DNA from 4 places in the Bradyrhizobium sp. AZCC 1577 genome. Region 3 is predicted to be linked to each of the others. Evidence: predicted binding sites of a transcription regulator. Region 3 holds the regulator's gene; each other region holds the start of a gene.
The links. The regulator PhoB, encoded in region 3, activates phosphate uptake and scavenging genes when phosphate is short. The targets are predictions, from matches to a motif close to TGTCATNNANCTGTCAT.
Positions count from the first base shown of each region.

Region 1 (7,585 bases), 4.0 Mb from region 3:
CGCGGGGGGAAGGCCTAATCGAATTCGAGTTCATCGCCGGATGGAATGCGGCCTGGCGCGCGATGGAAGAGATCGCGGTCGATGATGGCGCGAAGCTTCGGCACCGGCAGTTGGTCGTTTCCGCGCATCAGATTCTTGATCTCGAAGCCGCCATCCTCGCTGATGGTTTTCAGCGAAGCGATGACATGGGTGACGCTGCCGTCATCCGAGAACGGCAGCAACAGCCGCTCATAGGCGACGATTCGCCCGTAGATGTCGTCGATATTGGCGATGGTATAGGCAGGAAGACGGCGCGCGATGCATTCATGATAGACGGGCATCACGATCGGAGCGAGCCTTGCGCCGAGATACTCGTCGAGATAGCGGCCCTTGCCGGTATTCCCATAAGCCGTCGACATCCGCGTGCCGTCGCTCTGGATGGTCAGGCGCGGCGGCTGGGTGCTGGTATCGACGGTGTAGAGTACCAGGTCGGGAAGTTCGTCCTCGATCCGCGCCGGCTGGTATTCCGCCATGCGCGGTATCGATTGGTCGCGGGCGTAAAGCCGCAGCCAGGTGTTCAGCAGGTCGCGCTGCTTGATGGATTTGATGACCGACGGTCCGGCGCTTTCAAATTTCAAGGCGGCAATTCCTGCGCGATCCAAATCGCGAGATGATGCGCCCCGAGGGGAAATATTGTGTGAAAGCGCGCCCGATTGCAGCAAAACACCGTTAACGATGGCTTGCCGGCGCGAGGTTGCGGTTGAGCGTGGCTCGTGGCCCGGCCGAGCGGCGCCGGCGCGCTATTCGACTTATGGCGCATCCGGAACCGCAAGCGCACGGTCGGGCGTGGCAGCATTCCGCCTTGCCTAATCCATCGCGTTGACGGCATATTCCGGCCGGAGGCGGCGGGCTCGGGACGGTTTCCAGGACGTCCAGGAGAGCCTGCCCGAACAGGAAAAAACTGGCCGCGCGCGGGCGAACTCGCGGAGACGGCTGAGGGGGAAATTTGTTTGGCTGATGAGTTCATTCTCGAAACCCACGGATTGACCAAGGAATTCGCGGGTTTCTTCGCCGTTCGCGATGTCGCCCTCAAGGTACGGCGCGGCAGCATTCACGCGTTGATCGGGCCGAATGGCGCCGGCAAGACGACGTGCTTCAACTTGTTGACCAAGTTTCTGAGGCCGTCTGCAGGGCAGATCCTGTACAAGGGGCAGGACATCACCGCGATGGCGCCGGCCGATGTGGCCCGCCTCGGGCTAGTGCGTTCGTTCCAGATTTCGGCGGTGTTTCCGCACCTGACGGCGCTGGAAAACGTTCGTGTCGCGCTACAGCGCCAGCATGGAAGCTCGTTCGATTTCTGGCGCTCCAAGCGCGTGCTCGACCGATTCAACGGCCGCGCCCTCGACTTGCTGAACGACGTGGGCTTGAGCGAGTTCGCCAATACACCGGCGGTCGAGATGCCCTATGGACGCAAGCGCGCGCTGGAGATTGCGACGACGCTGGCGCTCGACCCGGAAATGATGCTGCTCGATGAGCCTATGGCGGGCATGGGTCATGAAGACATCGACAAGATCGCAGCCCTAATCAAGCGTATCTCGGCGAGGCACACCATCCTGATGGTCGAACATAATCTCTCCGTGGTCGCCGACCTGTCCGATATCATCACTGTGCTGACGCGCGGTCAGGTGCTGGCGCAAGGCGATTATGCCGAATTGTCCAAGGACGAGCGCGTCAAGGAAGCCTATCTGGGGGCCGGTCATGCCTGAGTTGAAAATGGCCGAAGCCACCGCCAAACCGGCGGGCGCGGAGATTCTTTCCGTTTCCGACCTGCAGGCCTGGTACGGCGAATCGCATATCCTTCACGGCATCAACTTCAATGTGAAGGCGGGCGAGGTGGTCACGCTGCTCGGCCGCAACGGCGCCGGCAAGACCACGACGCTGAAGTCGGTGATGGGAATTATCGGCAAGCGTACCGGGTCGATCCGTTTTAACGGTCAGGACATCACGCGCGCCTCGTCCGATAGGATCGCGCGCCTAGGCATCGCATTCTGTCCCGAGGAGCGGGGCATTTTCGCAAGCCTCGACGTGCGCGAAAACCTGCTGCTGCCGCCGATCGTGCGCAGTGGCGGGCTGTCGCTCGACCAGATCTTCGAATTGTTTCCGAACCTGAAAGAGCGCCTCAACAGCCAGGGCACCAAGCTTTCGGGCGGCGAGCAGCAAATGCTAGCGATCGCAAGAATCCTGCGCACCGGCGCACGGTTTCTGATGCTGGACGAGCCGACCGAAGGTTTGGCGCCCGTCATCATCCAGCAGATCGGTCACACCATCGCTCGGCTGAAGTCGGAAGGCTTTACCATCCTGCTCGTCGAACAGAATTTCCGCTTCGCCTCCACGGTGGCCGACCGCTACTACATCGTCGAGCACGGTAAGGTCATTGACGGTTTTGCGAATTCGGAGTTGTCGGCCAATATGGACAAGCTCCACACCTATCTCGGCGTTTAATCGGTACTTTGCTGCACTCTGGAATAATGGAGATACTATGAAACATCGGATTTCAGCGCTCTTCCTCGGCACCGCTCTGGCACTTGCCGCAGGCAGCGCCGTGGCGCAAGACAAGACGGTCAAGATCGGCGTGCTCACCGACAATTCCGGACTTTACTCTGACCTTGGCGGCGCCGGCTCGACGGTCGCCGCCCAGATGGCGGTCGAGGATTCCGGCCTTGCGGCCAAGGGCTGGAAGATCGACATCGTCTCCGCCGACCACCAGAACAAGCCCGACATCGGCACCACCGTCGCCCGTCAATGGATCGACGTCGACAAGGTCGATATCTTCGTGGATGTGCTGAACTCCGGCGTGGCGCTGGCGGTCAACAATCTGGTGAAGGAAAAGAACGCCATCATGATCAATACCGGCGCGGCGACGTCGGATCTCACCAATACGCAGTGTTCGCCGAACACGATTCACTGGGTCTACGACACCTACATGCTCGCCAACTCTACCGGCCAGGCGCTGGTGAAGGCCGGTGGCGATACCTGGTACTTCCTGACTGCGGATTACGCGTTCGGCCACGCGCTGGAACGCGACACTTCCGCGGTCGTCGTCAAGTCGGGCGGCAAGGTTATCGGCACCGTCAGGCACCCCCTGAATTCGTCGGACTTCTCCTCGTTCCTGCTGCAGGCACAGGCGTCCAAGGCCAAGATCATCGGCATGGCAAACGCCGGCGGCGACACCACCAATACCATCAAGCAGGCTGCAGAGTTCGGCATCGTCTCGGGCGGGCAGAAGCTCGCGGGACTGCTGCTGTTCATCAACGACGTCCACTCCCTCGGCCTCAAGGTGGCTCAGGGCCTGAACTTCACGGAAACCTTCTACTGGGATCTGAACGACGGCACCCGCGCGTTTTCGAAGCGTTTCTCCGAGCGGATGAAGAACAAGGCGATGCCGTCGATGGTGCAGGCCGGGGTGTATTCGGGCCTGATCCACTATTTCAAGACGATCGATGCAATGGGCGGCAATCCGCACGATGGCGTCAAGGTGGTGGCGAAAATGAAGGAAACGCCCACCGATGATCCGCTGTTCGGCAAGGGCACGATCCGCCCCGACGGCCGCAAGCTTCATCCGGCCTACCTGTTCGAGGTCAAGAAACCCTCCGAATCCAAGGGGCCGTGGGACTATTACAAGCTGATCGGCACCACTCCCGGCGAGCAGGCCTTCCGGCCGCTTTCGGAAAGCGCCTGTCCGCTGGTAAAGAAGTAACAACGATGGCCCGTCGGCGTCATGCCGGCGGGCCTTCTCTCGCGGCCCAAGCTAACCCGCATCATAACGAGATTGAGTGCGAAACCGATGCAAGCTCTCTACGCCCAGCTTTTGGTGGGATTGATCAACGGATCATTCTACGCGCTGCTCAGTCTCGGGCTCGCCGTGATCTTCGGCATGCTCAACATCATCAATTTCGCCCATGGCGCGCTCTACATGATGGGCGCGTTCTGCGCATATTTTCTGCTGCATCTCACGGGGATTGGATACTGGTGGGCCCTGATCATCGCGCCGATTGTCGTCGGCATCTTCGGCATGATCCTCGAACGGACCATGCTGCAATGGCTGGCCGGTCTCGACCACCTCTACGGGCTGTTGTTGACGTTCGGCATCGCGCTGATCGTGCAGGGCGTGTTCCAGAATTACTTCGGCTCGTCCGGCCTGCCGTACGCGATTCCTGATTATCCGGAGGTCGGCGGGTTCCGCGGATTACAGGGCGGCATGAATCTCGGATTCATGTTCCTGCCGATCTACCGCGGCTGGGTCGTCGTCTTCTCGCTCGTGGTGTGCCTTGCGACCTGGTTCCTGATCGAGAAGACCCGGCTCGGCGCCAATCTGCGTGCGGCGACTGAAAACCCAACCCTGGTACGCGCATTCGGCATCAACGTGCCGCGGATGATCACGCTGACCTACGGCCTCGGCGTCGGCTTGGCGGCGCTGGCCGGCGTATTGTCCGCGCCGATCAACCAGGTCCGGCCATTGATGGGCGCGGACCTGATCATCGTCGTGTTCGCGGTGGTGGTGATTGGCGGTATGGGATCGATCATGGGATCGATCATCACCGGATTTGCGCTCGGCGTAATCGAGGGACTGACCAAGTATTTTTATCCCGAAGCTTCCAACACCGTGGTGTTCGTCCTGATGGTGCTGGTGTTGCTGCTGAAGCCAACGGGACTGACTGGACGGGCTGCCTGACATGAGCACATTGACTGACGACACACTGCCGATAACGCCGCAAGCGATGCGCGACGAAATGATCGTGTTCGCCGGGATGGCGGTGCTGCTGGGGCTCGTACCCCTGACGGGCATCTATCCGTTCTTCGTGATGCAGGCGCTGTGCTTCGCGCTGCTTGCTTGCGCTTTCAACCTCCTGATCGGCTATGGCGGCCTGCTGTCGTTCGGCCACGCCATGTTTCTGGGGACCGCGGGCTACTGCTCGGCGCATGCGCTCAAGGTCTGGGGTGTAACGCCGGAAGTCGGAATTCTGGTCGGTGTCGCCGGCGCCGCCGCGCTTTCCGTCGTCACCGGCTTCATCTCGATCCGTCGCCAGGGCATCTACTTTTCGATGATCACGCTGGCGCTCTCGCAGCTCCTGTATTTCATCTATCTGCAGGCACCGTTCACGCATGGCGAGGACGGCATCCAGGGTATTCCGCAGGGCTATCTGTTTGGAATATTCAATCTCGCCAAGCCCACGGTGCTTTACTACGTGGTGCTTGCCGGATTCCTCGGCGGCTTCCTCCTGATCTACCGCACCATCAACTCGCCGTTCGGCGAGGTCTTGAAAGCCATTCGCGAAAACGAGCCGCGCGCGATCTCGCTGGGCTACAAGACTGACCAGTACAAGCTGCTCGCTTTCATCCTCTCCGGAACGATTGCGGGCTTTGCGGGTTCGCTGAAGGTGTTCGTGGCGCAGAACGCCTCCCTCACCGACGTGCACTGGACGATGTCGGGTGAAATCGTGCTGATGACGCTGGTCGGCGGCCTCGGCACGGTGTTCGGTCCGGTCGTTGGGGCCTTCGTTATCATTGCCATGCAGCAATATCTGGCCGGCTTCGGCCAATGGGTGACGGTGATCCAGGGCGTCATCTTCGTGGCCTGCGTGTTGACGTTCCGCCGAGGCATCATCGGCGAGATCGCGCATTATTTCCGCCGATCCCTCTAAAAACGGCGGTTTGGGCGCAGTTTTTCGGCTCCACAAAGTGGTGGATGACCCGGTTCCTGGGGCCGGACGTCGCGCGCTTTTCCCTCGAATGATCTATGACAGTTTTGTGACAGCGCGCTCCGCGGCTGTTTCTGAACGACGGAAAAAATACCCATGCTGCGCTGGTTTCGTGCCTTTTTGCCCAAAGAGGAGCGGTTTTTTGACCTATTTGCCCGCCACGCCCAGACGGTCGTGCAGGGCGCGCTGGCGTTGCAGGACATGATGCGCGGCGGCGACGAGACGCCGGTATTCTGCCAGCGAGTCAATCAGTTCGAACACGACGCCGACGGAATCACCCGCGAGGTCCTGACCGCGGTCCGCCGCACCTTCATTACCCCGTTCGACCGCGGCGACATCAAGAATCTGATCACGTCGATGGACGACGCGATCGACCAGATGCAGCAGACCGCGAAGGCGGTGGTGCTGTTCGAGGTCCGAACGTTCGAGCCTCCGATGCGCGAAATAGCCACGCTGTTGGTCGAGTGCGCCAATCTCGTCAGCCGCGCGATCCCGCTGATGCAGTCGATCGGCAACAACGTCGCGATGCTGACCGCCATCACCGAGGAAATCGGAAAGCTGGAGGGCCGTATCGACGATCTTCACGACATCGGCTTGAAGGAACTGTTTCTCAAGCACCGCAACGGCAATTCGATGGACTTCGTCGTCGGCGCCGAGATCTACAAGCATCTCGAAAAAGTATCCGATCGCTTCGACGACGTCGCCAACGAGATCAACTCGATCGTGATCGAACAGGTATAGGGCAGGGCCAATTCAGTGGACGCCACGCTTGGCCTACCGATTCTGATCTTCCTGATCGCGGTCGCACTGCTGTTCGATTTCCTCAACGGCCTGCACGACGCCGCCAATTCGATCGCGACGATCGTGTCGACTCGCGTGCTGCGCCCGCATTATGCGGTGTTCTGGGCGGCTTTCTTCAATTTCATCGCCTTTCTCGTCTTCGGGCTGCATGTCGCCAACACGATCGGCAAGGGGATCATCGAGCCCGACGTCGTCGATGCGGCTGTGATCTTCGCTGCGCTGGTCGGGGCCATTGTCTGGAACCTGATTACCTGGGGGCTCGGCATTCCATCCTCGAGTTCGCACGCGTTGATCGGCGGATTGGTCGGCGCAGGCGTGGCCAAGGCCGGGATTTCCGCGGCGGTCTGGAGCGGCCTGTCAAAAACGCTGCTGGCGATCGTGTTGTCGCCGCTGGTCGGGTTTCTGCTAGCGCTGGTGCTGGTTGCGATCGTGTCCTGGCTGTCGGTGCGCTCGACGCCGTTTGCGGTGGACCGCGCCTTCCGCATCCTGCAATTCGTCTCGGCATCGCTCTATTCGCTCGGCCATGGCGGCAACGACGCGCAAAAGACCATGGGCATCATCGCGGTGCTTTTGTATTCGCAAGGCCACCTCGGGGCGGATTTTGCCATCCCGTTCTGGGTCGTGATTTCCTGCCAGGCGGCGATGGGGCTCGGCACGTTGATGGGGGGCTGGCGGATCGTCCGCACCATGGGATTGCGGATCACGAAATTGACGCCGATGCAGGGCTTTTGCGCCGAAACCGGTGGAGCTGCGACCCTGTTCATGGCGACCTATCTCGGGGTTCCCGTATCCACGACCCACACCATTACTGGCTCCATCGTCGGCGTCGGCGCGGCGCGGCGGGTCTCGGCGGTGCGCTGGAACGTCGCGAGTTCGATCGTGTATGCCTGGGTGATCACCATTCCGGCGTCGGCGATTATCGCGGCGCTGACCTATTGGGCCGTGCTGTTGCTACGCTGATCCGGTGACGAGTTTAAGCCCGACGATGCCGGCCACGATCAGTCCGATGCAGGCGAGGCGGGCGGCGGTCGCGGGTTCGCCGAACA
Region 1 covers NZ_JAZHRQ010000001.1:5,219,393-5,226,977, reverse strand. Annotated here, with positions in the region: gene V1278_RS24940 (ArsC family reductase) at 1-18, shown strand, start outside; gene V1278_RS24935 (PAS domain-containing protein) at 15-617, opposite strand; gene V1278_RS24930 (ABC transporter ATP-binding protein) at 990-1,745, shown strand; gene V1278_RS24925 (ABC transporter ATP-binding protein) at 1,738-2,481, shown strand; gene V1278_RS24920 (ABC transporter substrate-binding protein) at 2,519-3,736, shown strand; gene V1278_RS24915 (branched-chain amino acid ABC transporter permease) at 3,824-4,711, shown strand; gene V1278_RS24910 (branched-chain amino acid ABC transporter permease) at 4,713-5,681, shown strand; gene V1278_RS24905 (DUF47 domain-containing protein) at 5,835-6,479, shown strand; gene V1278_RS24900 (inorganic phosphate transporter) at 6,495-7,499, shown strand; gene sugE (quaternary ammonium compound efflux SMR transporter SugE) at 7,491-7,585, opposite strand, start outside.
Region 1: the regulator PhoB is predicted to act here: its motif matches at 5,777-5,793, upstream of V1278_RS24905 (DUF47 domain-containing protein).

Region 2 (7,585 bases), 6.1 Mb from region 3:
CTTCAAAGCGGCGCCGATAACCTTCAGGTTCGGGCATCGCGCGAGAAAGGCGCGATCGACGCAATCGGTCATGAATGCCATGAGCCCGGCCGCTTCCCTGCAGCGTTCGATTACCTGGTCATAGCTCCATGGCTCGGGCCCATCGTTGGCAACGACGCGAGCAACGCCTTCGAACGCGACGCGCGTCTCGGGGAAGACCCGGTTTGTCAGCACAATAAGCGGCAATTCTGTCATCGGGAGACTATTACTTGAGCGATTTTCGCAAGTACGCGCCGACGCTGTCGACAATGACGACGCAGGCGAGGATCGAAAGCAGGATGGCCGACACTTGGCTGTAATTCAGTAGCCGCAGCGCCGAGATTAGTTCGAAGCCGATTCCCCCTGCACCGACGATGCCGAGCACGGCGGAAGCCCGGAAGTGATATTCCCACCGGTAGATCGTAACATCGGTGAGTTGCGGCAGGACTTGCGGCAGAACAGCGTGCTGGATGACCTGTAACGGCGTCGCGCCCGCGGCGCGAGCCGCTTCCAGCGGCTTGGGATCGACATGTTCGATGGCCTCGGCATAGAACTTGCCAACCATGCCGACCGAATGCAGCGCCAGCGCAAGGACGCCGGGCAGCGCGCCGAAACCGACCGCCGCGACAAACAGAACGCCAAGGATGATCTCCGGCACCGAGCGCAGGAAAGCGAGGAATGTCCGCACGGCCAGATAAACAATTGGGTGCGGACTTGTATTGGGCGCAGCCAGAAGGGCGAGCGGCAGGGAGAAGGCCACTGCGAGCGCGGTGCCGGCGATCGACATCGCAAGCGTATCCAGAAGCGGCCGCAGCCATGACTGCCAACGGCTGAAATCCGGCGGCACCATTTCGGAGGCCAGCGTACCAATCGCCGGCCCGCTTTCCAGAAACCGTTGCGCGTCGAAGAAGCCGGTGGCCGCCAGGGCTGCGACGCACGCAGCGACGATCAAGCCGACGAGGCCCGCCCCGCGCAAGGCGGAGCGGCGTTGCTCCTCAAGAATGGCGTCGAACGTATGGGAAACCGATTTCATCTTTTTACAGCTTGGCTACGTCGAGCTGGAGCACTTTCGCCATGTCGCGCAACACGTCGTAATCCTTGTCGGTTGCGGTCGCGATGCCTTCAACGCGGAACAGCTTGAGAATGGCGGGATCCTTCAGATCAAGGAATGCCCGCTTGATAGCCTCCTTGAGCTCGGGTTTCAGAAAACCTTGCACCGTTAGCGGATAGTTCGGAATGGGTTCGGACAATGCGAGCTGCCGGATCCTGGTCGGATCAATCTTCTTGGTCTCGACTAAGACGCGATAAATCTGCTCCGAGAGAGCGCCGGCTGGCACCTGCCCGGCAGCGACGGCACGCGCGACAGCATCGTGCTGGCCGAGATGCACGACCTTGTAGTCCGCGTCGCCGATCAGCCCCTGTTTGGCGAGATGGGCGCGCGGCGCAAGATGGCTCGACGTGGAAGCCCGGTCACCGAACGCGAATGGCTTGCCCTTGATGTCGGCCAGTCCTTCACCGGACCATCCGCGTTGGCGATGAGGATCGACTGGTAATTGGGCTTGCCCTTGTCCACGCCGACACCGAAGGGCTCGATTTCAGGTGCTTTCGACTTGGCAAGCACGTAGGAGAACGGGCCGAAATATCCGACCTCGATGCGACCGAACCGCATCGCCTCAATCATCGACGAATAGTCGGTGGTGACGATGATCTCGACGGGCTTCTTCAGCACGTCCTCGAGATACTTCTTGAGCGGCTGTGCATTCTGAATGATCGTCGATGCATTTTCGTCAGGCAGCAGGGCGATCCGCAGCTTATCGGGGCTGGTCTTGTCGGCGGCAAACACCGGAGCGGCGAGCGCGCAGAGGCCGGCCGCGGCCGACCCGACAAGGAAATTGCGGCGTTGCATCATCTGATTTCTCCATTCAGATTGACGGCTCGACTAGGCCGCCTTGGCCAAGCCCTTGCGTTCCGTCGCGTAGATATGATCGAGCGTGACCGATCCGAGTTGATCCGGCGCGCCTTCGAAAACGACGCGCCCCTGCGCCAGCCCGATGATGTGATCAGCGAACCGGCGTGCCAGATCGACCTGATGTAGACTGACGATCGCGGTAATGCCGTCCTCGCGGCAAATTCGATGAAGATCCTCAAGCACCCGGACGGAGGTACCGGGATCGAGGCTTGCGACCGGTTCATCTGCAAGCACGATCTCGGGCTTCTGGGCCATGGCGCGTGCAATGCCGACGCGCTGTTGCTGTCCTCCGGAAAGCTGGTCGGCTCGGTCCAGCGCCCTGTCGGCGAGACCGACCCGGTCAAGCGCTTCCAGCGCGAGCAGGCGGTCAGCGCGTGGCAGCGGAAAAATCGATCGCAGGACACTGTGCGCGGCGAGCCGTCCAGTCAGCACGTTGTCGAGTGCCGACAGCCGGCCGATCAAATGATGTTGCTGGAACACCATGCCGGTCCGCCGCCGATGCGCCCGCAACTGGGCGCGGCTGCCGAAGATCGATCCGCGACCTTCAACACAAACCTCACCCGAAGTCGGCCGCACCAGCCCGTTGAGGCTGCGCAGCAACGTCGATTTGCCCGCGCCTGACGTGCCGAGAAGAACGATGAACTTCCCCCGCTCGAAAACGGCGGTGGTCGGCCGCAGCGCCTCGACGCCGTTGGCGTAGGTAACGGTCACGTTCTGGAGTGATAGCATGTCCAAATCCGGAAGCTGTTCGTCATTTCCGAACAAAGGCCTTCGTTGTTCGCTTGGTCTGGCTATCAACGATCCATGACGTAGGGATGACGCCGCTCGACGCAGGCCGATGCCTGACCTGCTGGCGGAACTCGACGGACGTGCTCGACTAAAAATCGGCTTTTGCAAGCAGTGGTCGTTTGATTCCGACGAGCGGCACTTGCCCTCACTGCAACGCGGCTTCGACTGGGCAAGCCGATCAACGCTTGCGCACGAACGTATCCGCACAACCGACAAGGCGCCGCCTTTGCCGCGGGCCTTTGGCGTTACCTTGAGCCCAGCGCCATGCCTTGGCGGGCTGGCTGCATCAACGACATGCAATGGTGCGTCGAAAGCCCGCGACACCCTCTTGATCAACACGATCATGACCGTTGCGACGATCAGGAAGATCGACCCGATGAAAGCCACGATGATCGGCATCAGCCAAAGGGAAAGCACGCCTCGGATGGCCGCCGATTCGGGTACATCGGGATCGTAGAGAACCGAGACAGTTTGTCCGGCGCGGTAAGCCGGCGGATTGCTGCGCAGCCCAGACTGAAATTCAATGGTGCGACCGTCCCTCGTCTGGAAGCGCACGACTGGCGCAAACAGATACCCCTTATCCTCACTGTCGCGCATGCGCACCATCTCGATCACCGACCCCGGCGTTTCAATTGCGCGCGCAATCCATGTTTTTGTTGACCAGACGCTGAAGCCCGCTCCGAGCAATAGCAGCAGGCCAACCGGTATCAGGACGAACTTGCCAATACGGCCGAGAAAAATTGCAGGATCTTCCATGAAAAGACGCGCCCTGCGGCAAACATTGTTGTAGGCGAGGGTGTGTCTTGGCGCGGACCGAAAGGTTCAATGCCCCGAGCAGGTGTCGAGGTTTACTCTTCCAACCGCCGGCCTTCCCTCATTTCTTCCCGAACGCGCCGAGCAGTCCGCCCAACAGCTTCGATGCAATCCCACCCAGCGCGCCGAAGCCGCCGGTGGCGCCGATTACGCCGGTGATGATCGGAATCAAGGTCGCCATCGTCGAGCCTGAAACCGGCGCGGTTGTGGTTGGCGCCTGACCGGCGATCGCTCCCAAATTGAAGGGCAAATTGAGAATGCCCGCCGACTGCAGCAGGGTGACGATACCGAGCATGCCGGCAGAAAGCTGCACGCTCGGCCGCGTCATCGCCGGCGCGAGCGGCTCGGCGGGCTTGTCCGGTTTTTCGGTACCCGGGAATGGCTTGCCGGTCAGCCGCTCGTACAGCAGCGGCATCAGCACGGTGATGAGATCGACCGGCGCAGCGGCGCCAGGCTGTTGCGGCGTTGCCGGCTGCGAGACGACCGGCGCCGGGACAGTGTTGACCGGTTGCGCGAGCACCGGCGTGTTGGCAATCGGCGTGACCGCCGGCGCCGGCTTGCCGGTCGCAAGCACGGTAAGAAGCTGCGTGATGTCGAGCTGCTTGCCGGTGAGCGCCGACTGCAGAATCAGCGGCAGCAGCAGTTCGAGGCCTTGGCCCGGCTTGGCAGGATCGGCGGCCATCGGTTTCTCCTTCGATAGCAACATGAGAATGAGTGGGAGCAGTTGCTGCAGGTCGAGCGCAGGAGCGCCAGCGGCGGGACCCGTCTCCGCCACCGCGACGCCGGGCTTAACGGTTTCCGCCTCGAGCGAGATGCCGAGCGCTGCCGCCGTTTCCGGCCCGACCGCGCCATCGACGACCATGCCCTCGGCTTCCTGGAAACGCAGCACGGCGGCTTGCGTGTTCAGTCCGAACTCGCCGTCGATCAGGCCGGGATCGAAGCCTTTCGCGGCCAGCGCCGCCTGGATGCGCGCAACCACGGCCATATCCATGTTCGGCGCACCGACCTCGTAGATGACGGCAGGCGGGCTGACCTTGATCGGCGCGGCACTGTCATAGGAGATGCCGGGAATCAGGATGCCGGTATGCCAGCCGCGGCCATGCACCGTGTCCGCTACCACGCCGTAACGCCGTCCCTTTGCCTCGATGGTGCCGCCATTGCCGTCGCATACAGCGATGTGGCCCATCTTGCCCGGACCCGGCGGATAGCGGAGCACGATGCCGCCGACGGTCGCCGCCGCCTCCTCCACCGAAACGCGTTTTCCGAGTCGCTCGAGGTCGGCCTTCCAGGCGCCGGTATAGGCATCAGCCTTCGCCGGCTGTGCCGTGTGGTCGACGCAGCCGTAAAGCGTGCCGGCTTCCTGATAGACCAGCCATGAGACGAACTCGGCGCAGTCCCACGGGCCATGCCAATGCGGATCGTCTTTCGGCACCTGCGTGTTGACATATTGCTCGCCGATATGCGCGCGGGCGCGCTGCACCAGGCCCGCACCCGAGGGCACACCGCTCGCGGGCGGCTGGGCAATGGCTACGGCTGGCAGACCGTCGAAGAAGGCGTCGGCGCTGCCGGCCTTGTACATGCGATGGGCCTGACGCCACTGCTCCTCGGTCAGGTTATTGCCTTTGCCCGACTCGCGGCCAGCAATGGCTTTCAGCAAGGCGATCGCCTGCACGGGATCGTCGACCATCTCCTTGGTCAGGATGGCGTTCGGATCATAGCCCGGCACGCCGAAGCCGTGCGCGCCGGTCCACTTCGTTCCAGCTTCGCCGATCCGCATGCCGACATAGCTGCGCGACAACAGGTCGAAGTTCGAGGCGGCGCCGTTCACCGGCGAGGGAAAGCGTGCGATCTTGTGGCCGCCACCGATGATCCCATAGCCGGTCTGGCCGAAGCGCGCGGCGCGCGCACTGGGATATTGAGCGCCGGGATTGTTGTAGCGGAACGAAGCGACCTCGCTGCCTGCAACGTCGTCGCGATTGTCAGCCGTCGAGGGGTCGGTAGACCTGCCGATTTGACCCATTGCGCGCTCCCCCGTTTGTGTGCCTGCTGCCAGTTTCCTCTTCGCCGATCGCTGCGTCCTCGGCCTCGGTTTGCTGCTCATTGGCCGGCCCAGATCTGCCCTTTCGGCACGATGATCCGATCGCCCGGCCAGTGACACCGGCCGGACGCGTTGTCCGCACTATCGATATTCGCTTGCGCAGCCGGAGCATGACAGCTCACGGCGAACCGTGAAGAGCTTACATCGTTTTGCAGCCTTCACGTGTGAGCTAGCTAACAGTTGCGATGCAGGTCACCTGCAATTCGACATCCCACCTGCCGCGCCTGAACGGGATAGCGTTCATTGCCGCGGCTGCCGGCGCGACAGTCGATTGCGCGCCGGCGCCGGCCCAGATGCGGGCCATGGCATTACGGTGGCAGTGCACTCAATTGGCGCGTCACGCCTTCGCTGGCATCACCTGCGATTAGGCACCGTAGTTCGCATGATAGCCTTCCACTTAGATGATGCGTGGCAGGGCGGCGCCCGCTGCGTGGTCGATGACGTAGCGCCAGGTGCCATCGGACTGGCGGCGGACCAACTCGACCGAGCTGCCGGACGCCACGATGGAGCCGTCCTGGGCGCGCAGTTCCCAATCTGCGCGCAGCAGAGCGACGTCACTGTGCTGGACGCAAAAGTTATTGCGCGACGTCATTGTGCCGGATGCTTGCAGGAGGCCCTGCAACGCACTAGCGATCGCGTCGAGCCCTATCAGACTTCGCTCGCTTCCATCCACGCGCAGGACGGCATCCACCTCGTAAAGCGCGAGCAGATTGTCTATGTTACGGCTGTTGAAGGCTTGAGCGAATGCCTCATTCATCTGGGCTGGCTCAGTCACGGTCATGTCTCATCTCCTCGTTGGGGAGAAGAAAGGAAGCACGTCCGTTCAGTGCTAACCAAACGGGAAGGAAGCCGCATTGTCATCTGCTGCGCTACGATTAGAACTCGACAATCCGCAACCGCGTCGCCCCGCTGATTGCCCGGTCGAGGATTGGCTGGCCTTCCTGGGCCACCGGTGGAACGCGCTTGTGCTCTGGCACCTGAAGGACGGCCCGAAACGGCACGGCGAGCTGGCGGAGCTTCTACCCGGCGTATCTCCGAAGGTGCTTTCTGAGCGTTTGGATGGGCTTGAAGATCGAGGCTTGGTGCTGCGCTCCCCAACCGTCGCGTTCCCACGGCGCGTGACCTACTCGCTCTCGCTCAAGGGCACCGAGCTCCTAAGCATCCTCGATCGGCTTGAGCTTTGGTCACGCCGGGATGATCGAGCGGCTGCTCGGTCGCATGACCACGCAAGCTGACGGAGTTAGCGCAGAAGCGTGATCGCCCGGCACACCAGTAAGCCCGCTCTCACCCCTCCCGATACCAGCTCGCTAGCTGCCACAAATCGTTGTCCCAGCCCGAGATATGCGCGGTCAGCTTGTTGCCGAGCGCCGCGACCCGGGTCCGGGAGGCGATGGGCTGGATGTAATTGTCTGTCACGACGAGGTCGTTGAGCTTGATGAACAGCGCCGCGCGCTTCACCGCGTCGAGCTCCCGTTCGGCCTGCTTGTAGATCTCGTCGTATTCCTTGCTTTGCCAGCGCGAGACATTGCGCCCCTGCCACTTGTTTTCCTTGTTCGCCACCTGCCACGACACATACTGGTTCATGAAGAACTGCGGATCGGCTTGCGGCATGGTGGTGTTGTACATCTGCGCGTCGCAATAGAAATGCGTGTAGGTGTCGGGATTGGCGGCGTCGGAGGAGAAGAACACCGATCCCACCACTGACTTCAGCTCGACGTCGATGCCCGCTTTCTGGCACGCCTGCTTGACGATGGCCTGGGTCTTCTGCCTGGGCGCATTGATCGAGGTCTGGAACACGAACTTCAGCGGCTTGCCGTCCTTGGCGCGAATACCGTCGCCGCCCTTTTTCCAGCCGGCGGCCTCGAGGATCTGGTTGGCCTTCTCGATGTTGAATTCGA
Region 2 covers NZ_JAZHRQ010000001.1:7,334,713-7,342,297, forward strand. Annotated here, with positions in the region: gene V1278_RS34745 (NAD(P)-dependent oxidoreductase) at 1-234, opposite strand, end outside; gene phnE (phosphonate ABC transporter, permease protein PhnE) at 245-1,051, opposite strand; partial or broken gene phnD (phosphate/phosphite/phosphonate ABC transporter substrate-binding protein) at 1,056-1,927, opposite strand; gene phnC (phosphonate ABC transporter ATP-binding protein) at 1,958-2,716, opposite strand; gene V1278_RS34765 (hypothetical protein) at 2,826-3,233, shown strand; partial or broken gene V1278_RS37090 (DUF3592 domain-containing protein) at 3,257-3,532, opposite strand; gene V1278_RS34770 (peptidoglycan-binding protein) at 3,651-5,609, opposite strand; gene V1278_RS34775 (YybH family protein) at 6,085-6,468, opposite strand; gene V1278_RS34780 (winged helix-turn-helix transcriptional regulator) at 6,542-6,922, shown strand; gene V1278_RS34785 (peptide ABC transporter substrate-binding protein) at 6,972-7,585, opposite strand, start outside.
Region 2: the regulator PhoB is predicted to act here: its motif matches at 2,792-2,808, upstream of phnC (phosphonate ABC transporter ATP-binding protein).

Region 3 (7,585 bases):
TCTTGCCTTCGAGCGGCTTCTTGCCCTTCTCATGCGCTTTCAGCTTCGCCTTCATGGTGGCGCTCAAGGTCAGCATGCTGCGCAATTCATCTAACGGCAGTTCATTGATGTCGAGGAAGTGACGGACGGATTTGCTCATCAGCCCGCCGCCTTCTTCAACTGGCCAGCGGACAGCGCGACACAGGCGCGCTCCAACCTTTGCACGGATTCCTCGATCTCGGCCTCGGTGACGATCAGCGGCGCGAGGAACCGCACCACATTGTCGCCGGCGCCGACGGTGAGCAATTTCTCGTCGCGCAACGCATTGACGAGATCGCCCGACGGCACCACGGCCTTGACGCCGACCAGAAGCCCCTCGCCGCGAACTTCCGACAGCACGGCGGGATAGCGATCGACGACGGAGGCCAGTTTCTGTTTCAACAGCAGCGACATCTTCTGCACGTGATCGAAGAAGCCCGGCTCCAGCATCACGTCGAGCACGGCATTCGCCGCAGCGATCGCCAGCGGATTGCCGCCGAAGGTCGAGCCGTGCGAGCCCGGCGTCATGCCGCTTGCGGCTTCCGCCGTCGCCAGCACCGCGCCGATCGGGAAGCCGCCGCCCAACGCTTTGGCCAGCGACATCACATCCGGTGTCACGCCGACGCGCTTATAGGCGAAGAGATCGCCGGTGCGGCCCATGCCGGTCTGCACCTCGTCGAACGCGAGCAACAGGCCCTTCTCGTCGCAGAGCTGGCGCAGCGCCTTGAAGAAAGACTGCGGCGCCGAGCGCACGCCGCCCTCGCCCTGCACCGGCTCGATCAGGATGCCCGCGGTCTGCGGGCCGATCGCTTTCTTGACCGCTTCGAGATCGCCATGCGGCACCTGGTCGAAACCGTCCATCGGCGGCCCAAAGCCTTCGAGATATTTGGCGGAGCCGGTTGCTGCGAGCGTGCCCAGGGTGCGGCCGTGGAATGCGCCCTCGAAGGTGACGAGACGATAGCGCTCGGGATGGCCCTTGGAGAATTGATAGCGGCGCACGACCTTGATCACGCCTTCCATCGCCTCGGCGCCGGAATTGCAGAAGAACACGAGGTCGGCAAAGCTCTGCTCGCAAAGCCGCGCGGCGAGCTTCTCGCCATCCGGCGACTTGAACAGGTTCGACATGTGCCAGAGTTTCGTCGACTGCTCCTGCAGCGCCGCGATCAGGTGCGGATGGCAGTGACCGAGCGCATTCACCGCGACGCCCGAGGTGAAGTCCAAATAGCGCTCGCCATTGGTGGCGGTCAGCCAGCAGCCCTCGCCGCGTTCGAAGCCGAGATCGACCCTGGCGAAGACCGGGAGCAGATGCGACGTGGCGCTATTGGTCATGGCAATCACTGAGGTTTGAGACCTGCCTTTGAGACCTGCCGCGGGCGTGCATTGGCGCGAACGCGGCAACAGCCGGTCTTGCGAAAACGAAACGTGCCGCCTCTTAAGGGCGGCACGTGAGAGGCATTCTATGTGGGCGTGGGGCGCTGTCAACACGCCACGGAGCCGGCTTTCCTGCAGTGCAAGATGCTGAAATCCGTAAGATTGCGGTGTGGTGGAAAACACGCAGTGAAATGCCTAGATGTCAGAACATGTGGACGTTCGGGCCCGGACTCTTGCGCCCGAGTCACGCCATATTGTAGCGTTTGGGCTGTCGGGTACGACATCTCGTGCGGCAGTTCTGATCCCTAAGAGTCCATTTTGTACAGGCGTAAACGTTCGGCGCGGTTAGCGCGTCCGGCGAGGGCTAAGGGATTCTGACCGCAGGGATTTTTGAGACGAATGACTCGCCAGCGCTGCCCCCGATCGGCCGGCGCGATGCGAAGGGAAGATTACGATGACGGTTTTGACCTGGTCCGACGATCGCGTCGAACAGCTTAAGAAGCTCTGGGAAGCCGGATTGTCGGCCAGCCAGATCGCCGCGGAACTCGGGAATGTGACGCGAAACGCCGTGATCGGCAAAGTGCACCGGCTGGGCCTTTCCGGCCGTGCCAAGAGCCCCTCCTCGGCCGCCCCGCGGCAGCGCAAGGCACGCCCCGCCCAGCCGATGATGCGGGTGTCGCGCCCGGTCTCGCGCGGCAACACCGCGCTGGCACACGCCTTCGAAGTCGAGATGGAGCCGGATCCGATCGCCTTCGACAACGTCGTGCCGATGAGCCAGCGGCTGTCGCTGCTCGAACTGAACGAGGCCACCTGCCACTGGCCGGTCGGCGATCCCTCGAGCCCGGAATTCTTCTTCTGCGGCGGCAAGGCGCTCACGGGCCTGCCCTATTGCGCCCACCACTCGCGCATCGCCTACCAGCCCGCCGCCGATCGGCGGAGGCAGCAGCCGAAGCAGACGCGGTAAGGGGCGCGCGCCGCTATCTCAACGATGTCGTCCCTGCGAATGCAGGGACCCATAACCACAAGTGCAGGTGGTTATGCTGAGCTGGAGCTCCAGCGCATTTCAACAATCGAGATTGGCGGTTATGGGTCCTCGCGTTTCGCGGGGATGACGGAATAGAGGCGAGAACCCCTCAACTTGTCGTCCCTGCGAACGCAGGGACCCATAACCACAGGTGTCTGTGGTTACGCTGAGCTGGAGCTCCAGCGCATTTCAACAATCGAGATTGGTGGTTATGGGTCCCCGCGTTCGCGGGGACGACGGAGAAGTTCGCGAGGACGGCAACGGAGGGTTACGGCTCGACCTTCGCAAACCGGTCATCCAGCGCGTAACCTGCGCCGCGGACGGTGCGGATCGGGTCCTGCTCGCGGCCGGGGTTGAGCAGTTTGCGCAATCGGCCGATATGGACGTCGACGGTGCGCTCGTCGATATAGATGTCGCGGCCCCAGACGCTGTCGAGCAACTGCTCGCGGCTGAAGACGCGGCCGGGGTGCTCGAGGAAAAATTCGAGCAGGCGATACTCGGTCGGGCCGAGATCGATCTGACGGCCCGAGCGCGCGACGCGGCGCTTTTCGCGATCGAGTTCGATATCGCCATAGGTCAGCACGGTGGCGAGCCGCTCGGGGCTCGCCCGGCGCAAAAGGCCCTTCACGCGCGCCAGCAGTTCCGGCACCGAGAACGGCTTGACTATGTAATCGTCGGCGCCGGTCGCAAGCCCCCGCACCCGCTCGCTCTCCTCGCCGCGCGCGGTCAGCATGATGATCGGCAATTGCTTGGTTTCGGGACGCGCTCTCAAACGGCGGCACAGCTCGATGCCGGAGAGGCCCGGCAGCATCCAGTCGAGCACGACAAGATCGGGCACGCGCTCCTTCAGCCGCGTATCCGCATCGTCGCCGCGGCCGACGGTCTCGACCTCATAGCCTTCAGCGTCGAGGTTGTAGCGCAACAGCGTGGTCAACGCTTCCTCGTCCTCGACCACCATAATGCGCGCGCTCATTCTGCTTTCCTCAAGTGTTGGAGACGGTCGTGGCAAACGTCGTCATGTCGCCCTTCGGGCGCTTGTCGAGCATCTGCTGACCCTCGATCATGTAGAACACGGTTTCGGCGATGTTGGTTGCGTGGTCGCCGATCCGCTCGATATTCTTGGCGCAGAACATCAGGTGGATGCAGAACGAGATGTTGCGCGGATCCTCCATCATGTAGGTGAGGAGTTCGCGGAACAGCGAGGTGCAGATGGCGTCGACTTCCTCGTCGCCCTTCCACACCGCCATCGCCGCCGGCAGATCGTGCGCGGCATAGGCGTCCAGCACCGACTTGACCTGCGATTGTACCAGATCGGTCATGTGCTCGAGGCCGCGCATCAGTTTCAGCGGCTGGAAATCGTTCTCCAGCGCCGCGACGCGCTTGCCCATGTTCTTGGCGAGGTCGCCGATCCGCTCCAGATCGGTGGCAACCCGCATCGCGCCGACGATCTCGCGCAGATCGATCGCCATCGGCTGGCGGCGGGCGATGGTCAGCACCGCGCGCTCCTCGATCAGATGCTGCAGGCGGTCGATCTCGACGTCGGTGGCGACGACGTGCTTGCCGAGCGCGACGTCGCGGCGGACCAGCGCGTCGACGGATTCGGTGATCATGCGCTCAGCAAGGCCGCCCATCTCGGCGACCAGACGCGTCAATTCCTGGAGGTCGCTGTCAAACGCCTTGGCGGTGTGCTCAGAAGCCATCTGTTATCTCCTTAACCAAACCGCCCCGTGATGTAGTCCTGGGTACGTCGATCGCGCGGCGAGGTGAAAATCTTGTTGGTGTCGTCGAATTCGACCAGCTCGCCGAGATACATGAAGGCGGTCTTGTCCGAGACGCGCGCCGCCTGCTGCATATTATGGGTGACGATGGCGATGGTGTAGTCCTCTGCCAGTTCCTGGATCAGTTCCTCGATCTTGGCGGTCGAGATCGGATCGAGCGCCGAGCAGGGCTCGTCGAACAGGATCACCTCGGGCCTGACCGCAACGGTGCGCGCGATGCAGAGCCGCTGCTGCTGGCCGCCGGACAGCGAGAGGCCGCTTGCATTGAGCTTGTCCTTGACCTCGTTCCACAGGGCGCCGCCGCGCAGCGCCTTCTCGACCCGGCCGTCCATCTCCGACTTGGATATCTTCTCGTAGAGACGGATACCGAAGGCGATGTTCTCGTAGATCGTCATCGGGAACGGCGTCGGCTTCTGGAACACCATGCCGACGCGCGCCCGCAGCAGATTGAGATCGAGCTTGGGGTCGAGGACGTTGGTCTGGTCGAGCAAGAGCTGACCGGTGGCGCGCTGACCCGGATAGAGATCGTACATCCGGTTGAATATCCGCAGCAACGTGGATTTGCCGCAGCCGGACGGGCCGATGAAGGCGGTGACGCGGTGGGTGCCGAGCGTCAGGTTGATGTTCTTCAGCGCATGGTGCTCGCCATAGTAGAAGTTCAGACTGCGCGCGGTCACCTTCGGCGCAGCCTCGGGGAGCGTCGCCTGCGGAACGGGCCCGCTCGCGTTACTCACGGATACGGAGAGATCGGTCATTTGGATGTCCTCTCGGCGCCAAGGATGCGCGCGCCAATATTCAGGGCCAACACGGTGAGCGTGATCAGAAGCGCCCCGCTCCAGGCGAGCTGCTTCCAGTAGACGTAGGGGCTCTGCACGAAGTTGTTGATGGTGACCGGCAGGTTCGCCATCGTCTTGGTCAGGTCCAGGCTGAAGAACTGGTTGGACAGCGCGGTGAACAATAGCGGCGCGGTTTCGCCGGCGACACGGGCGGTGGCCAGCAGGACGCCGGTGATAAGGCCGGCGCGCGCGGCGCGGTAGGCGATCCGGCGGATCACCAGCGAGCGCGGCAGGCCGAGCGCAGACGCCGCCTCGCGCAGGGGATTGGGCACCAGCCCCAGCATGTCCTCGGTGGTGCGGACCACCACGGGAATCACGATCACGGCGAGCGCCAGGCAGCCGGCAAAGGCCGAGAAGCCGCCCATCGGCACCACGATCGCGCCGTAGATGAACAGGCCGATGATGATCGACGGCGCGCTCAACAGAATATCGTTGATGAAGCGGATCACCGAGGTGAGCTTGTCGTGCTTGCCGTATTCGGCGAGATAGGTTCCCGCAAAAAGGCCGAGCGGCGCACCGATGCCGACCCCGATCACGGTCATCATGATCGAGCCGATGATGGCGTTGCGTAGGCCGCCATCGGTCGAACCGGGCGGCGGCGTATCCTCGGTGAAGACGGCGAGGTTAAGTCCGGTTAGGCCGTTATAGAACAGCGTGAACAGGATCAGTGCCAGCCAGGTCACGCCGAACGCTGCGGCGCCCAGGCACAGGAACTTGACGATGACATTCTTGCGGCGGCGGGAGACGTAAATCGGGTTCATGTCAGTTCCCCGCCTTCTTTTCCAGCCGCATCAGCATCAGCCGCGCGGCAGCAAGAACGAAGAACGTCAGAATGAACAGGAGCAGGCCGAGCAGGATCAGGCCGGACTGGTGCAACCCGTCGCTTTCGGCGAATTCGGATGCGATCGCGGCCGAGATCGTGGTGCCGGGCGCAAAGATCGAGGACTGGATCTTGAACGAATTGCCGATGATGAAGGTCACCGCCATGGTCTCGCCCAGCGCACGGCCGAGCGCCAGCATGATGCCGCCGATCACGCCGACGCGGGTGTAGGGGATGACGACGTTGCGGACGACTTCCCAGTTGGTACACCCCACCCCATAGGCGGCCTCTTTGAGCACCGGCGGGACCGTCTTGAAGACGTCGACCGAGATCGCGGTGATGAACGGCAATACCATGATCGCCAGAATCAATGACGCGTTGAACAGGCTGAGATAGGACGGCGGCCCGGCGAAGATCGTCCCCAGCACTGGAACGCCGTCGAACACGCTGATCATGAACGGCTGGAAGTTGTTGGCCAGAAACGGCCCCAGCACGAAGAAGCCCCACATGCCGTAGATGATGGAGGGAATGCCGGCCAGCAGTTCGATGGCAAGCCCGATCGGACGGCGCAGCCAGATCGGGCAGATCTCGGTCAGGAACACGGCGATGCCGAGGCCGACCGGAATGGCGATCATCATCGCGATCACGGAAGTGATCAGCGTGCCGTAGACCGGGCCGAGCGCGCCGAGCACTGGCGGGTCGGCCGACGGCGCCCAGCGCTGCGTCCACAGGAAGGCGGCGCCGTATTCCCGGATCGCCGGCCAGGCGCCGATAATAAGCGAAATGATGATGCCGCCGAGGATGAGCAGAACCGAGATCGCGCAAGCGCGCGTAATCCAGTAGAAGGTGACGTCGCCGAGCTTGAACGCGCTGAGAGCCTTTGCGCGATCGTAAGGTCCGGCAGCGTCCATTACGTCGCTTTCAACCGCCATTTCTGCCACGCCAATCCCCTGTACTTATAGCCCAATGGCCCGGACTTCGGTGCACGGCTTTTTCGGCTCGTGCATTGTTCTTGCCTCTCTTGTCCCGAGAGGGGTGCTCAACCCGGGCATCCCGGGTTGAGCGATCGTGTTGCGTAGCGCTGGACTGATCAGCTCTTGATCTCGGAGGCCCAGGTCTTTTCGATCTGCTTGACGACCGAGTCCGGCATCGGAATGTAATCGAGCTCTTCGGCCATCTTGTCGCCCTTCTCGAACGCCCATTTGAAGAACTTGATGGCTTCCTGGGACGCCGCCTTGTCGGTTGCATCCTTGTGCATCAGGATGAAGGTCGCGCCGGTGATCGGCCACGACGCATCGCCGGGCTGATCGGTCAGGATGACGAAGTAGTTCTTGGCACTGGCCCAGTCGGCATTGGATGCCGCGGCCTGGAATGCACCAATCGTCGGCTGCACGGTCTTGCCGGCCTTGTTGACGACTGCACCGTAGGTCAGCTTGTTCTGCTTGGCATAGGCGTACTCGACGTAACCGATGGAGTTCTTGGTCTGGCTGACGTTTCCGGCGACGCCTTCGTTACCCTTGGCGCCAACGCCCGTCGGCCACTCAACCGCGGTGCCGGCACCTGCCTTGGCCTTCCACTCGGCATTGGTCTTGGAGAGATAGTCGGTCCAGATGAACGTGGTGCCCGAGCCGTCCGAACGGCGCACCACGGTGATCGCGTCGGAAGGCAGCTTCACCTTGGGATTGAGCTTGGCAATCGCGGGATCGTCCCACTTCTTGATCTTGCCGAGATAGATGTC
Region 3 covers NZ_JAZHRQ010000001.1:1,222,958-1,230,542, reverse strand. Annotated here, with positions in the region: gene argF (ornithine carbamoyltransferase) at 1-139, opposite strand, end outside; gene V1278_RS05680 (aspartate aminotransferase family protein) at 139-1,347, opposite strand; gene V1278_RS05675 (GcrA family cell cycle regulator) at 1,844-2,353, shown strand; gene phoB (phosphate regulon transcriptional regulator PhoB) at 2,682-3,386, opposite strand; gene phoU (phosphate signaling complex protein PhoU) at 3,397-4,113, opposite strand; gene pstB (phosphate ABC transporter ATP-binding protein PstB) at 4,125-4,946, opposite strand; gene pstA (phosphate ABC transporter permease PstA) at 4,943-5,788, opposite strand; gene pstC (phosphate ABC transporter permease subunit PstC) at 5,790-6,788, opposite strand; gene pstS (phosphate ABC transporter substrate-binding protein PstS) at 6,938-7,585, opposite strand, start outside.

Region 4 (7,585 bases), 2.2 Mb from region 3:
ATGGTCAAAGGCGAAAAGCCTTACGACCAGTCGACTGTCAATGCCGCGCTGGCCCAGTTCGATGACACCGCCAAGAACCTTCCGACGCTGTTCCCCGAGAGCATGAAAGGCGTCAAGTTCGAGGGTGATTACGACCCCTCGCCGAAAATCTGGACAGACAAGGCCGGCTTCGAGTCCCAAATTAAGAGCTTCGCCAAGGTCGTCGCCGATGCCAAAGGCAAGGTCAAGAATCTCGACACGCTAAAGGCGGAACTGCCTGTCATCGGCAAGCAGTGCAGCGGCTGCCACGAGACATACCGGATCAAGAAGGGCTGATCGCATTCTAACTTGAGCATGATCTTCTCGAAGAACCGCTACACATTTGTCCGGATCAGGCTGTGACCTCACAAAAAGGGCGGACGCCGCGAAGCGTCCGCCCTTTTGTGTTACCCTTGTTTCTTGTTTACTCGCGTTCAAACCTACCTACTTCGTCACCAAATTTACTTGGTGACTTGATTTATTTGGTTACCTGACCGCGGATTTCGCCGCCCGGATTGGCTGCAGTGTGAATGTTGATGTAATACCTGCCGGCCACGAGGTCAGCGGCCTGCGCATCGGTCAACGTTGCGCTGCCCTCGACCGGGCTCGACGTCGCATTGGGAATGGCGACAGCGACACCGGCATTCTTGCCGGCCTCTGCGGGCCCGTGGAAATGCGCGGCGGTGGCAGGGCCGGACAGGCCGGAATAGGAGAGCTTCCAGCTCAGCTTCTTGCTGGCGGGATCGTAGTCGATGTCGGCGGTGCCCTTGGCGGTGCTGGTGTTGGGCGGCACCTGGGCCTTGCCGTCGAGCGTCGCCTTCATCTTGTCGGCAGACGCGGGTCCGGCAAAAGCAATCGCTGCCCCCAACGCAAGCGTGACAAGCATGGTTTTGTTCGACATGGTGTTTCTCCCTGTTGACGTCAAAACGGCGATGTCAGCCTCAAAACAACGGCTTGGCGAATTTATTCCCGCAGCGCCGACAAAGGCTCGAAATTTTCGTAGAAGCCTATGGCGCAAAGTGCGTTCATACTGGTTGTTGAGTTTAGGACTCCCTGACAACGGATCAGTGAATGCTGCGACGAATTCTCCTTGCCTTGATTTTGGCTGGCGTTGCCGGCGCCGGTGTCTTCTGGTGGCTGACGATCCCGACGGTCGTTGCCCCAGCCTCACTTCCTCCCCGCACGCCGAACCTTGCCAATGGCGTTGCAACGTTCAATGCCGGGGGCTGTTCCTCCTGCCATGCCGTTCCCAACCAGCCCGATCGGTTGAAACTGGGCGGCGGACTCGCAATGCCGTCTCCGTTCGGGACGTTTTACGTTCCCAACATCTCGTCAGATCCCACCTACGGTATTGGCCGCTGGAGCGAGGCTGATTTCGTGACGGCGGTGCTCAAGGGGACGTCGCCGGACGGCGTGCATTATTTTCCGGCCTTTCCATATACGTCGTACCAGAACGCTTCCGTCGACGACGTTCGCGATCTCTTTGCCTATCTGAAGACGCTTGCGCCGGTGACCGGCAAGACGCGCGGTCACGACGTCCCGTTTCCATTCAACATCCGCCGCAACATCGGCGTCTGGAAATGGTTGTTCATGGACAGAAAGCCTCACATAGCCGACGCCTCACATTCGGCGTCGTGGAATCGCGGGGCTTACCTCGTCAACGGTATGGGTCATTGCGCCGAGTGCCACAGCCCGCGCAACTTCCTCGGCGGTATCGTCCAGGCGCAACGCTTCGCAGGCGGGCCCAATCCGGAAGGAGAGGGCTGGGTGCCCAACATCACCCAGAAAAGATTGGAGGAGTGGAGCGCGAAGGATATCGCCTACTTCCTCGAAACTGGGCAAACGCCGGATGGCGACAGCGCAGGCGGATCGATGGTCCGCGTGATCAAGAACACCTCGCAATTGCCGCCGGAAGATCGCGATGCCATCGCGGAGTATGTCAAGTCGCTGGCGCCGGTTGAGGGACCGCCGCGGCCGAAGAAAGCGAAAGAAGGCTGAGAGCTCTTACGTGAGACGCGAGTTCGCGCGTCGTCAGGGCGTCACGGCTGCGGTGATCGGTTGGCGCCGCTCCGGCAAGGTCGGCACGATCGACAGCGGCTTACGCGGCACGGGCGGCGTGGCGGCTTTGGCCCGCTTCAAATCCGTGGAGCGCTTGGTCAAAGCGACGTCACCGAGTGTGCGATCGAAATCGCCCACCCGATACAGCACGCCGCCGCGATCGAAATAGGCGGCTGCGAAGCGCGGATAATATTGGACCCCGAGATTGTACGTGGCGAAGGCCGGGACCGGCTCGAAGCGGCCGAGCGGCGCGGCGCGGGCTTCCTTTGCGGCGGGTGCCGTGGCAGCGATGGGGGCCACGCTGCCGGTTGAAAGTTCTTCTTCGCGCTGGGCACGGGATCCGTCCTGCGCGGTAGCGTCGGGCTGCAGCGCGGCAACCTGCTGCACGCCATCTGCGATTTCTGCGGCGCCCGGCGGTTTTGAAAACAATCCGAACACCGTGTAGCCGCCGACCAGCACCGCGGAAATGACCGTTGCCGCCATCGTGTTGGAGGCGACCTTTCGTACGGTCTCGTATGTCTGGATTGCCTTGGTGGCCGGCGGCTGCAGCGCAATGGCGAGCAACTGATCGTAGGTCGCGCGCTGCTCGGTGTCGGTCAGGATGTCATAGGCGCGCATGAGTTCCCTAAACCTCAGCGCAGCATCGGGATCGTCGGGATTGATATCGGGATGAGTCGCCTTCGCTGCCTTGCGGAATGCCTTCCGCAATTCCTCGGCGTCATCACTCGGAAGCGCTCCGAGCAAATCGTACAGCGTCCCCATGGTGGTACTCGCGACCGTTTCCCCCTCGGACCGTCCCCGCCGCGGAACTTCCGATTGACGACGCCCTAGATAATCAAAAATATCAAGGCGGTAGCATGATCCCCTTATGGCAAAAGCATGCCATGGTTAACGTCGTTAACTATCCGCTGCGGTCGGGGCGCCCAATTGGCGTGGCAGACGGGCAGGGCTGGCAGCCCCTCCATCACAGGGGCCTATCGGCCGCGCCAAGGACGCGGCCTTGGGGAGGCGGGCCGACGCCTAACCCGTGCCGAACGCCTTGAAGGTGATGATGGTGTGGGTGTCCTGGATCCCTGGAATCACCTGCACCCTCTCGTTGACGAAATGGCCGATGTCGGTGTCCTTATCGACGTAGAACTTGACCAGCAGATCGTAGTCACCGGCGGTGGAATAGATCTCCGAGGCGATCTCAGCCTCCGCGAGCGCATTGGCGACGGCATAGGATTGGCCGAGTTTGCATTTGAACTGGACAAAGAAGGGAACCATCGCTGTCGTCTCCGAATTAGTTGGTCCCAATAGGCCAAAAACCGCCGATAATGGCAAGCCAGCTTGCTGCCCATGCCATGGCGCGGTAGGACATTACATGGCCTTCAACCGACGACTTGCACGAGGCTTGCGATGACGGCGCCGATCGCGCTGACCATCGCCGGCTCCGATTCCTCTGGCGGCGCCGGTATCCAGGCCGACCTGAAGACGTTTGCCGCGCTCAGCGTCTACGGCGCCTCCGTGATCACGGCGCTGACGGCACAGAATACCGAAGGCGTCAGCGGCATCCATCAGGTGCCGGCGGAGTTCGTGACCGCGCAGATCGATGCGGTGTTTTCCGATCTCGACGTCGGAGCGGTCAAGATCGGCATGGTGGCGCAGCCATCGATTATCGACGCCATCGTCGCCGGCCTCAAGCGCTGGTCGCCGAAGCATGTTGTGCTCGATCCCGTGATGGTCGCAACCTCCGGCGACCGGCTGCTGGCTGCGGAAGCGGTCGAGGCGCTGCGGACAAAACTCATTCCGTTAGCTTCGGTCATTACGCCCAATTTGCCTGAGGCCGCCGCGCTGCTCGACGAACCGGTGGCTGCGGGTGAGGCCGCCGTCGCAAGCCAGGGCAGGCGATTGCTGGCCATGGGCTGCAAGGCGGTGCTGATCAAGGGCGGCCACGGGGAGGGCGCCGAGTGCATCGACTATCTGATCGGCACGAGCGGCACCATCGCGCTGGCCGCGCCGCGCATTGCGACGAAAAATACCCATGGCACCGGCTGCTCATTGTCCTCGGCGATTGCAGCGGAACTCGCGAAGGGCGAGGGCATGGAAACCGCCGTGCGTAACGCCAAGGCGTGGGTCAGCGCTGCGATTGCGGCGGCAGATCGCTTCAGCGTCGGCCGCGGTCACGGCCCGATCCACCATTTTCATAAGTTTTATTAGCTGCCGTCCTTGTCTGGTGCGCAATCGCGCAGGGACTTTTTGCGTCGCGGCGCATCCGTTGAATTACGGGGATGGTTAATCTTCCACGATAATTGACCCTGTTGATGATGGGTTAATGCGCGATTGCGCACGAGGCAGAGACAACGTCGAGAAGTTGCCTCTCCAATGTCGCTTGTCTGTCGCATCGCGCTGCTATCCGCAAGTTGTGGGGCGCGGCATTGATTCTCGCGGGAATATCGCGGCGTGAACAGTCATCGCCCTGTCACAGAAATCTGTCAGGGGACAGGTATGGGTAGTGACTCCTTGAGTGAAGAGAGCCCCGAACGGCGCTTTCGTACCTTGTTCATCTCCGACGTCCATCTCGGCGCCCGCGGCTCGCAAGCCGACCGTTTGCTGGACTTCCTCAAAAGCCACGACGCCGACACCATCTATCTCGTCGGCGATATCGTCGATGGCTGGGCGCTGAAGTCGAGCTGGTACTGGCCGCAATCGCACAACGACTTCGTGCAGAAGATGCTGCGCAAGGCGCGCAAGGGCGCCAAGGTCATCTACGTGCCGGGCAATCACGACGAGTTCCTGCGCAACTATTACGGCACGCATTTCGGCGGCATCGACGTGGTGGAAAACACCATTCACACCGGCGTCGATGGCCAACGCTATCTCGTCATCCACGGCGATATCTTCGATCTCGTGGTGCAGAACGCGCGCTGGCTCGCCCATCTCGGCGACAAGGCCTACGACTTCGCCATTCAGATGAATCGCCTCGTCAACTTCTTCCGCCGCATGTTCGGCGTGCCGTATTGGTCGCTGTCGCAATGGGCGAAGCTGAAGGTCAAGAACGCCGTGAACTACATCGGCGCGTTTGAACAGACGCTGGCCGGCGAGGCGCGACGTCACGGCGCCGACGGCGTGATCTGCGGCCACATCCACTATGCCACCATCCGCGACGAGCACGGCATCCGCTACATGAATTGCGGCGACTGGGTGGAAAGCTGCACCGCGCTCGCCGAGCACGAGGACGGCCGGTTCGAGATCATCACCTGGACCGATCCGCAGCGAAGGGCGGCGCCAGTTCCCCGCGTCGCGGCGCGCGCCGCATGACGCATATCCTGGTCGCGACCGATGCGTGGCATCCCCAGGTCAACGGGGTAGTACGCACGCTGACCGCGATGACGGAGGCGGCCACGGGGCTTGGCGTCGAGGTGAGCTTTCTGACGCCGCAATCATTTCGCACCTTTGCGATGCCGAGCTATCCTGACCTGCGGCTGGCTCTGCCGCTTCCCGGCAAGATCGCGCAACTGATCGAAGCGGCAAGGCCCGACAGCATACATATCGCGACCGAGGGGCCAATCGGGCTGTTGGTGCGGCGCTATTGCCGCAAGCGCGGCTTGCCGTTCACCACGAGCTTTCACACCCGGTTTCCGGAATATGTGTCGGCGCGCTCGCCGATTCCGGAATCCTGGGTTTGGTGGGCGCTGCGTGCCTTCCACCGGCCGAGCCGGGCGGTAATGGCGGCGACGCCGGCGCTGGCGGCTGAGCTGCGCCTGCGTGGCTTTCGTAACGTGGTACTGTGGTCACGCGGCGTCGATACCTCGCTGTTCCATCCGCGCAGCGCCGATCTCTGCCTGCCGATGCCTGTATATCTCAGCGTCGGCCGTGTCGCGGTAGAGAAGAATCTCGAAGCCTTCCTCGATCTCGATCTGCCCGGCACCAAGCTCATCGTCGGCGATGGGCCGGCCCGGATGGCGCTGGAGCGCAAATATCCTAACGCCGTGTTCCTCGGCGCGCGGCATGGCGAGGAACTGGCCGAAATCTATGCGGCGGCCGATGTTTTCGTCTTTCCCAGCAAGACCGACACGTTTGGCTTGGTGCTGCTGGAAGCGCTGGCCAGCGGCCTGCCGGTTGCGGCTTTTCCGGTCAACGGTCCCCGCGACGTGATCGGCTCGGCGCCGGTTGGCGTGCTGAACGAGGATTTGCGCGCGGCCTGCCTGGAGGCGCTGCAGATTTCGCGAAAAGAATGCGTGGAATTTGCTGCCGCCCATAGCTGGCAAGCCTCGGCACGGGCTTTCGTCCATCATGCCCTCAATCTTGGTCCCCTGCGGCCGGAAGGCGAGCTGGCCGAATTTGTGGCGGAGGACCCGCATTTCGCCGCCTGATATCACCTGAATCTGTATTGCCCGCCGGTCCGCTTGCGCGATACAAAGTGCGCATGACGGAAAAAGCCTCAACGGCACCGGTCGGTGCTGCAGATATCGATGCGGCGGCGCGAGTGGTTGGCCCGTTCGCGGTGCGGACGCCGCTGTTGTCGTTCCCCGTTCTCAACGAGCGCGTCGGGACCAAAGTCTTTCTGAAGCCCGAAATGCTGCAGCGGACCGGATCGTTCAAGTTCCGCGGCGCCTTCAACAAGCTGGCCTCGATCCCGCAGGACAAGCGCGGCGGCGGGGTGGTCGCATTCTCTTCCGGCAACCACGCCCAGGGCGTGGCGGCGGCGGCGCAGATCCTCAACATGCAGGCCACCATCGTGATGCCGGCGGACTCGCCTATCACCAAGCGCGAGCGCACCAAGGGCTATGGCGCGGAGGTGGTGCTCTACGACCGCGACAAGGAGGACCGCGAAGCGATCGCCAACGGCATCGCCGGCAAACGCGGTGCGACGCTGGTCCGGCCCTATGACGATCCCTTCGTCATTGCAGGGCAGGGCACTGCGGGCCGCGAAATCGCCGAGGACATGACAGCGCTCGGGCTCGTGCCCGATATCGTGGTAGCGCCGGCCTCCGGCGGCGGGCTGATCGCCGGCGTCGCGACGGCCGTGAAGGCAAAATTTCCGCAAGCGCAGGTGATCGTCGCCGAGCCCAAGGACTATGACGATCACGGCTTGTCGCTCCGCGCCGGCCATCGCGAGGCCCATCACGCCGCCGGCCGCACCATCTGCGATGCGCTGATGGCGGCGATGCCGGGCGAACTCACCTTCTCGATCAACAGCAAGCTGCTCGCAAACGGCGTGACCGCATCCGACGAGGAGGTAGGCGCGGCGGTGGCCTATGCCTACCGGGAATTGAAGCTGGTGGTCGAGCCAGGCGGGGCTGTCGGCCTCGCCGCACTGTTGGCCGGCCGCATCGATGCCAGGGGAAAGAACGTCGTCATCGTGCTTTCCGGTGGCAATGTCGACGCGGACCTGTTCGCCAAGCTGGTCGCCTGACCATCACATCTTAAACGGAGGCGGGCAGAGCACGTGCTCTGCCCGCTTTTTTGTTGTCCGGAGCTCCTTATTCAGCGCCTGAAGCCGCCGCCGCCGAATGACCCGCCGAAC
Region 4 covers NZ_JAZHRQ010000001.1:3,466,573-3,474,157, forward strand. Annotated here, with positions in the region: gene V1278_RS16045 (c-type cytochrome) at 1-315, shown strand, start outside; gene V1278_RS16050 (CHRD domain-containing protein) at 497-919, opposite strand; gene V1278_RS16055 (c-type cytochrome) at 1,090-2,016, shown strand; gene V1278_RS16060 (J domain-containing protein) at 2,050-2,838, opposite strand; gene V1278_RS16065 (Lrp/AsnC ligand binding domain-containing protein) at 3,097-3,342, opposite strand; gene thiD (bifunctional hydroxymethylpyrimidine kinase/phosphomethylpyrimidine kinase) at 3,475-4,275, shown strand; gene V1278_RS16075 (UDP-2,3-diacylglucosamine diphosphatase) at 4,564-5,376, shown strand; gene V1278_RS16080 (glycosyltransferase family 4 protein) at 5,373-6,431, shown strand; gene V1278_RS16085 (threonine ammonia-lyase) at 6,485-7,474, shown strand; gene V1278_RS16090 (caspase family protein) at 7,546-7,585, opposite strand, start outside.
Region 4: the regulator PhoB is predicted to act here: its motif matches at 4,525-4,541, upstream of V1278_RS16075 (UDP-2,3-diacylglucosamine diphosphatase).